Regions from separate parts of the Variovorax glacialis genome, predicted to be linked through region 1. Evidence: predicted binding sites of a transcription regulator. Region 1 holds the regulator's gene; the other holds the start of a gene.
The links. Region 1 encodes FliA, which starts transcription of late flagellar genes. Its sites were predicted from a motif close to CTAAAGTTTNNNNNNNNNNNGCCGNTA; they were not measured.
Positions count from the first base shown of each region.

Region 1 (3,573 bases):
CGCGTCCTTCCTGCGCGTGAGTGCGCTCCGCTACGAGGCGATGGTGGCGCAGGGCCGGATACCGGGGGACACCTCGGTGGCGATCCGGTCGCTCGATGCCAAGGCCGTCCTGCACGACATGCCGCGAGGCTGGGCGCGCGCGGTGCGCAGCAAGGGCATCGCCGCCGCTCAGCAGTCGTAGCGACGGTAGTTGATGTAGCAGAGTTCGCGAATCCTCTGCTTGTCGATCGCGACCCTTCGCTGACCTTCGCTGATCCGGCGGCGCTCGTCCGCGGCGCGCTCGGCTTCCTTGCGCTGTTCCTCGCGTTGCTCCGCGGCAAATCTTTGCGCGTCGAGGGTGCGCTTCATGGCATCGGCACTTTGCGCACGGGACAGGGCCATCTCGCTCTCGCGCCGGAAAGCGCGCTCCTTGGCCTGCGCGGCCTCGTCCGCCCGGGCGCGCTCGCCGGCCGCCACTTCGGCGGCCCGCCGGCTCTCGGATTCCGCGATCGCCTGCTGCCGCGCCGTTTCGAGCGCCTTGGCCGCCAGTTCCTCCTGGGCCACCTGCCGGCGATGCTGGACGAAGTAACCGCCCGCAAACAGCGCGGCCACGAGCAGGCCAATGATCACCAGGGCCCTCGGTGTGCCGGACTCCTGCTCGACGACCGGTTGAAAGTCCGAGTGCCGTCGAATGGATGGGGCCGAGACTTGCCTTGCGAGCTTCCGGTCGTGGGCGGCACGCGATTCCGGATCGCTCAGTACCTTGTGCGCGTCAATGACTTCGTTCAACTGCTCCGCGACCCGGGCGTCCTCCGCCATCCGCTCCCGCGTATACGTCGAACGTGCGCGCTGGTAGGCCGCTTCAACATCCTCCGGCGTGGCGTTGCCGGGGATCCCCAAGACCACATACGCTGAAATCATCGCGTCCTTCCGTATCGGCACGGCCGGGCGCCCATCGCCTGGCAGTTGCGCTTCCAACAATGTCAATCATTGTTACACGAAAGAACTACAAAATTTACAAATCTGACTTCGGAAGTCAGCGTCCGATTGCTAGAGCAGATCCTTCAAGGCGGCCCGCAAGCGGCTGATGGCCTGGCTGTGCAACTGGCACACGCGGCTCTGGCTCACTTCGAGGATCGCGCCGATCTCGCGCAGGTTCAGTTCCTCCTCGTAGTAGAGGTTCAGCAGCAGCTGATCGCGCTCCGGCAGCCCCGAGATGGCGTCCACCAGCTGATGCCGGAATCCGCTTTCCAGCAGCTGCTCCAGCGGATCGTCGCTTCCGCGCTGGCCCTTGCGGGCTTCCTGCGCATGCATGTCGATGAAGGGGTTGTCCGATTCGCCTTTCGCGAAGTCCTCGACATACAGGAGCTGGCAGCCCTGGATCTCCTGCAGCAGCGACTGGTAGGCCTCCAGGTCGATCTTGAGTTCCTTGGCGATCTCCCCTTCGCTCGGCGGACGGCCGAGGCGATGTTCGAGCGCCTGGATCGCTTTCTCGACCCCGCGCGCCGACTGCCGCAGGCCGCGCGAGCCCCAGTCGCTGGCCCGCAGTTCGTCGAGCATCGCGCCGCGGATGCGCTGGCTGACGAAGGTCTCGAACTGCGCGCCCTTGTTGTCCTGGTAGCGGCTCGATGCGTCCAGCAGGCCGATCATCCCGGCCTGGATCAGGTCGTCGAGTTCCACGCTGGCCGGCAGCTTGGCGATCATCTGGAGCGCGATGCGGCGCACCATCGGCTGGTGCTGCTCCAGCAGATGGGACTTTTCAATGGTTCCCTGGGCGGTGTACACGTTCAGTCCTTTCCGTTGTTCGGTTCTGCGGGTCATGCGTCCGCCACGCTCGTCACCGGTGTGGATCGCATGAAGGCCATGGCCGCGCTGCGCGCCTGCTCCGGGGTCTCCACGCTTCCCGCGCGACGCGGCGCGGCAGCGCGCCAGGGCCAGCGCCCCATGTCGGCGGCGATGCGCCTGAAATCGATGGCCGCGAGGCTCGCAGGGAATGCCTCGACCACGGTCGCGCCCAATCGCCGCGCGTCTGCCATGTGCGGGTCGGCGCGCACCCAGCCCGCCGGCTCCAGCGACACCGCGAGGTAGCGGCTGCCGGTGTTGGCGAGGTTGGTCGTGATCCTCTGCGCTTCATCGGCGCCCGAGACGCCATTGACGAGGAAGCGCAGTTGCTTCAGGCCATGCGCGTAGTGCAGGCGCTTGATGCCCGCGTAGGCGGAAGTGATCGACGCGGCATTCGGCTTGAGAACGAGCACCAGTTCGTCCGCGAGTTGGGCCAGCGGCGACAGGCAGCCTTCGCCGTCGAGCAACGCATCGACCAGGATCACGCCGCCGTGGCACCACGGCCGCGGATCGGCACCTGCCACGCGCGCTTCGGGCGGCGCCGGCAGGACGCCGACGCCGCATGCCGCCACCGCGGCTGCGCCTTCGCAGCTCAGCCGCCTGTCGACCACGTCGGCCAGGCTGCCCAGCGGATCGAGGCCCCAGACACCGCAGACCGACTTGGCCGCGCGCCCATGCTCATCCAGCAGCAACACATCCTTCCCCTGGAGGACCAGGGCGGCACCCAGGTTCATCGCCGTCGTGGTGCCGCCGTCGCCACCACCGATGCCTGCGACGGCCACGATGCGCGTCGGCGTGTGCGACAGCAGACGACGCAATCCGTCGGCCTGATCTGCAACCAGCTTGCTCATGGGGTGCTCCTCAATCCTGCTGCTCCAGGGCCCTGGCTTGCTGGGTGGGCGCGGTCGATTCCGTACCGAGCGCCTCCAGCAGCAGGAAGAGCTTGCTCACGCCGACATACAGCGCGTTGCCGGTCAGGGGCCGGCTGGAGCGCACGGGCCGCCCGGTCAGCTGGTTCAGCAGCATGCGCGTGCGATCGGCCCACTCGCCGTTCGCGTTCAGGAGACGCCACACGGTGGTGGTCACCTGGCCGGCGATCAGCAGGCGCTTCATCATGTTCGGGTCGCCCAGTTCGCCCATGCCGCCCACGAGCTGCACACCCTGGCGGATCAGCCGGAAGCAGGGGTCCGCGTCGGCGGCCCAGGCCTGCCATTGCGCCAGTTGGCAGGCCGTGACCTGCATGTCGACGTTGGACAGCAGATAGCCTTGGGCAATGATCTTCTGGCTCCGCTCATCCATCACGCGCGTTGCCACGCAGCGCAGCACGGGCAGCGCGGCGTTGTCGGCGCCGGCCCGCAGGATGACTTCCGCCTGCGCCTCGCATTGCAGCGCCGGCTTGCCGCGGAACATCACGCGCCGTGGCTCGCCGAACGCGTAATCCCTGCGCGCGAGTGCGCTCGACGCGCCGGTCTGCGGATCGATGACGCCGGTCGAACCCGGCGCGCGCGCCAGCCATTTCTGGCCTTGCGCCTGCCACTCGGTCATCAATTCGATCGCGGGCAGGCGCGGCAGCACATGAACCACCGCCTTGCCGAAGTCCTGCTGGCGCAGCCAATGCACCTGCCGCATGCCGGGCTTGCGCCGCGCATCGGCGCCACCGCGTGTCGCCGCCGTGGAAAGGAACTGGTTCGGCGCCGACAGCGGCGCGCCGCTGCGGTCCGACAGCAGCAGGCTGCTCTGGCATTCGTACGC
Region 1 covers NZ_JBPJZT010000002.1:631,985-635,557, forward strand. The annotation lists gene ACSFBL_RS07390 (ribbon-helix-helix domain-containing protein) at 1-181, shown strand, start outside; gene ACSFBL_RS07395 (DnaJ domain-containing protein) at 169-900, opposite strand; gene ACSFBL_RS07400 (RNA polymerase sigma factor FliA) at 1,030-1,800, opposite strand; gene ACSFBL_RS07405 (MinD/ParA family ATP-binding protein) at 1,797-2,672, opposite strand; gene flhF (flagellar biosynthesis GTPase FlhF) at 2,683-3,573, opposite strand, start outside.

Region 2 (3,573 bases), on a different contig from region 1:
AGCCTGATCCGAAGGCGCCGACATTCATTCGCACGGCGCGCGGCAAGGGCTATTCCTTCGACGCTCTTGTCGATGTGCTCCGGGGCTGACGCCTGACCATGCCCGGCATGGCCAGCGACTGCCGGACTGCGGCGAGCAATTGACGTTGGGTGAATGGCTTCGGAAGGACCGCGGCCACGCCGAGTTCGTTGGCAAGCTGGACCGAGCCACCCTGGCCCGCGCGAAATCTCGCCGACAACAGCAGGATCGGGATGCTCGGATGCGTCTGGACAAGCCGGACCAGAAGTGGCGAGGCAGCGCGAGGGTTCGCGACGTCGGCGACGATGAGGTCGACCGCACCGATCGTGGAAGGCACGGAATGCACCTCCACAACGTGACGCGCATCGCAAAGCCACCGCCGCACGAGTTCACGCACGAGCTGGTCTCCCTCGATCACCGCAATGCGGCGCGCATTGGTCATTGCGTGGGGTTCCCCTTGGTGTCATTTCGCATTGGACCCGAGTTGGGTGTTTCCAATCACGCAAAGTGCCAGCGCCCGCGTGTCAATTGACATGGGTCGCCAACGCGGCGTGTGTGTGTCAGATGACAAACCGAGTTCGGCGATCAGACATCGTGCAGGGGCGGAATGAGATCAAGCTGATGGCCATTCCTCCACAAAGAAACCGGAGTTCCCATGAGAACGCATGCTGCCCCTGCCTGGCCCGGCTCCTCGGCGATGAGCATCCTGATTTCGCATTCGAACGCTCTCATTTCTGCCGGCCTGGTGGCGACGATGCAGAAGTTGCGCGACTGCGAAATCCAGTGCAACACGGAGGGGGATGGCATCGACTTCGCCAACCGGCTCGACGACATCGACTTGATCATCGCCGACTCCGCCTCGCTGCCGCAGTCGACGCAGGGTCACGCCGGGGCGTGGGCCGCACCCGCGCGCGTGCGGCCGCAGATCGTCCTTTTGACAGCGGCGAGGGATGACGCGCCAGGGGCACAGCCCCTGCCTCACGGCGTCAGCGCATGCCTGCCGCACAGCTGCGGCCAGGACGATCTGTTGAGGACGGTGTGCAGCCTGATGGGGACCATCGTCCTGCCTCGCACGATCGGTGACCCGCGTGCCGGCGTGAACGCCGCTCGCAAACGCGGCGCCTCTCCGCGAGGCGGTATTGCGCCGTCGGCGCTGCAACGTGTCCGCGCACACATCGACCAGAATCTGTGCGAGCACATCGACGTCGCTCAACTGGCTGCCATGACCGGTCTCTCGGCGTGCCACTTCTCGCGTGCCTTCAAGCAGAGCGTGGGTGTCCCGCCGCATCGGTACGTGCTGTCGCGCCGCGTGCAGGCAGCGGCGGCCCTGGTCAGGTCCACCGACAGGCCGATGTCCGATATCGCCTTGGAAGTCGGATTCTCCGACCAGAGTCATTTCACCCGGGTCTTTACGGCGCACATGGGTGCGTCGCCGCGCCGGTTCCGGTATCTCCATCGATGATGTGCCGAGACCCTATTTGCAAGAGGCGGTGCGCTTGCTGCCGACAGGCCTTCAATTTTCATGAAGCCTGCCGATATCCCTTCAACGTTGTGAATGGAGATCAGATGGTCGCGGCAATCGGTTCGGTCAGCAGTGGGTCCAACTTCAGCGCTGGAAGGATCAGCGCCCAGATCGTGGCGCTGCAGAAGCAGGCCAACGCCTTGATGAAGCAGGCGCGCGGCCTTCAGGAGGATTTGCGATCCATGGCCCCGGGCGATGCACGGGAGGCGGTCCAGAAGCAGCTGACCGAGCTGTCAAGGCAGATCCAGATGATTCAGGAGCAGATCGCACGGCTCCAGCAGGACGCCGCCAAGGCCGGCAAGGAAAACGGGGTCGTCGCTGCCATGGAGGGGGTCGCCAGTACGAGCAAGAAGACCGCCAGCGGCAGCGCCCGAGTTGCCGTCGTGACCACTGTCGGCGGCCGGGTGGATACCACGGCGTAGTGTGGCAAGCCTCCGTTCACACCCCTCCGGCTCGCTCGCCTGAATCGTTGCCTTCGCTTGCTTGCGATGACGGCGAACGCATCGGCTCGACCGTGCCGATGGCCCGGCCGACCATGTGCTCGGCCAGCGTGTCATAGAGCGGGCGACTGATCATGCGGGAGATCAGGCTGGCCAGCATGGCGGCGGCCATCAGGCTGAGCACCATCGAGTGCCCGTCCACCATCTCCATGACGATGATGAAGGCCGTGAGCGGCGCCTGCGTCACCGCGGCCAGGAAGCCGGCCATGCCCATCGCGATGAGCGCCGGCGCGAGCTCGCTGCGGGTCAGCTGCCCCACCGCGTCGCCGATGCCCGCGCCGATGGACAGCGACGGCGCGAAGATGCCGCCCGGGACACCGCACCAGGCCGTGAGCCAAGTGGCCACGAACTTGAGCACGGTATAGAGCGGCGTCAGACCCTCATGGCCTTGCAGCATCTGCTTGACCGCATCCGAGCCGGCGCCGAAGGTGACACCGCCCGTGACGACCCCGATGACGGCCACTGCCAAGCCGCCGATGGCAGCGAAGCGAACCGGGTAGCGCGCCCTCCAGCGGTTGATCCGTTGCGGCGCGCCCGTCAGCGACGCGATCAGCAATCGCGCGAACACGCCGCCCATGATGCCGCTGACCAACGTGACCAGCAGCCCGGGGCCGAGTGCATCCCAGCCTAGCCGGGGCACACGGATCACGCCGAAGTAGCTCAGGTTGCCGAAGGCCGACACCGCGACGAGGCCGGCCAGCACGATGGCCGTGATGATCAGTCCGCTGGAGCGAGCCTCGAGCCGCCCCGACAGCTCTTCGATGGCGAATACCACGCCCGCCAGCGGCGCGTTGAAGGCGGCCGCGATGCCGGCTGCTCCGCCGGCCACCAGCAGCGCGCGCGCATCGATGGTGGTGTCAGGGGACAGCCAGCGCCGCGCATGCTGCATCACACCTGCTGCGACCTGCACCGAGGGGCCCTCGCGACCGATCGACAGGCCGGCCGCGAAGCCGGCGGCACCAAGGCCGATCTTTGCGACGGTGAGTCTGAGCGACGCGAACATGAAGCGCTGCTCGCGGGGCAGGTCAGGGTGCAGCGCTGCCTTGATCTGCGGAATGCCGGAGCCGCCCGCGCCGGGGAAGAAGCGCAGCGTGAACCACACGATGCCGGCCGTCAGCAACGGGGTGGTCAACAGCACGGCCCACGGCCAGGCGCGATAGAAGCGGTGGAACTCGCCGAAGACCCAGTCGCTCGCGAGCGTGAAGACCACGACGAACAGCCCGGCCGCGATCGCATAGCCAAGCACGATGGCGCGGTCGAGCCAGACGCGGGCGCCGGACAGCTCGGCGCGCAAATGCTCAAGAAAGTCCGGTTCGTGGTTCATCGGCGCCGATGAACCTCAATCCCAAGCAATCATGTGAAGGTCGATGTCAGCCTGCGGGCCATGGTGACTGGATCGATAGTGTCGCCGAAGTGGGCGAGGTACCGCCCCTCGCGGTCGAGCAGGTAGCTGATGGCGGTGTGCGGCACGACATAGCCGCCGGGTGCCTCCGCATCCTCCTTCCGCGTGGCGAAGATCCGGAAGTTTGCCTT
Region 2 covers NZ_JBPJZT010000001.1:156,791-160,363, reverse strand. The annotation lists gene ACSFBL_RS00815 (response regulator) at 1-89, shown strand, start outside; gene ACSFBL_RS00810 (DNA-binding transcriptional response regulator) at 50-460, opposite strand; gene ACSFBL_RS00805 (helix-turn-helix domain-containing protein) at 716-1,480, shown strand; gene ACSFBL_RS00800 (FlxA-like family protein) at 1,585-1,962, shown strand; gene ACSFBL_RS00795 (chloride channel protein) at 1,979-3,364, opposite strand; gene ACSFBL_RS00790 (SCO family protein) at 3,394-3,573, opposite strand, start outside.
Region 2: a site for FliA is predicted at 1,530-1,556, ahead of ACSFBL_RS00800 (FlxA-like family protein). Genes of this name have one in related genera too.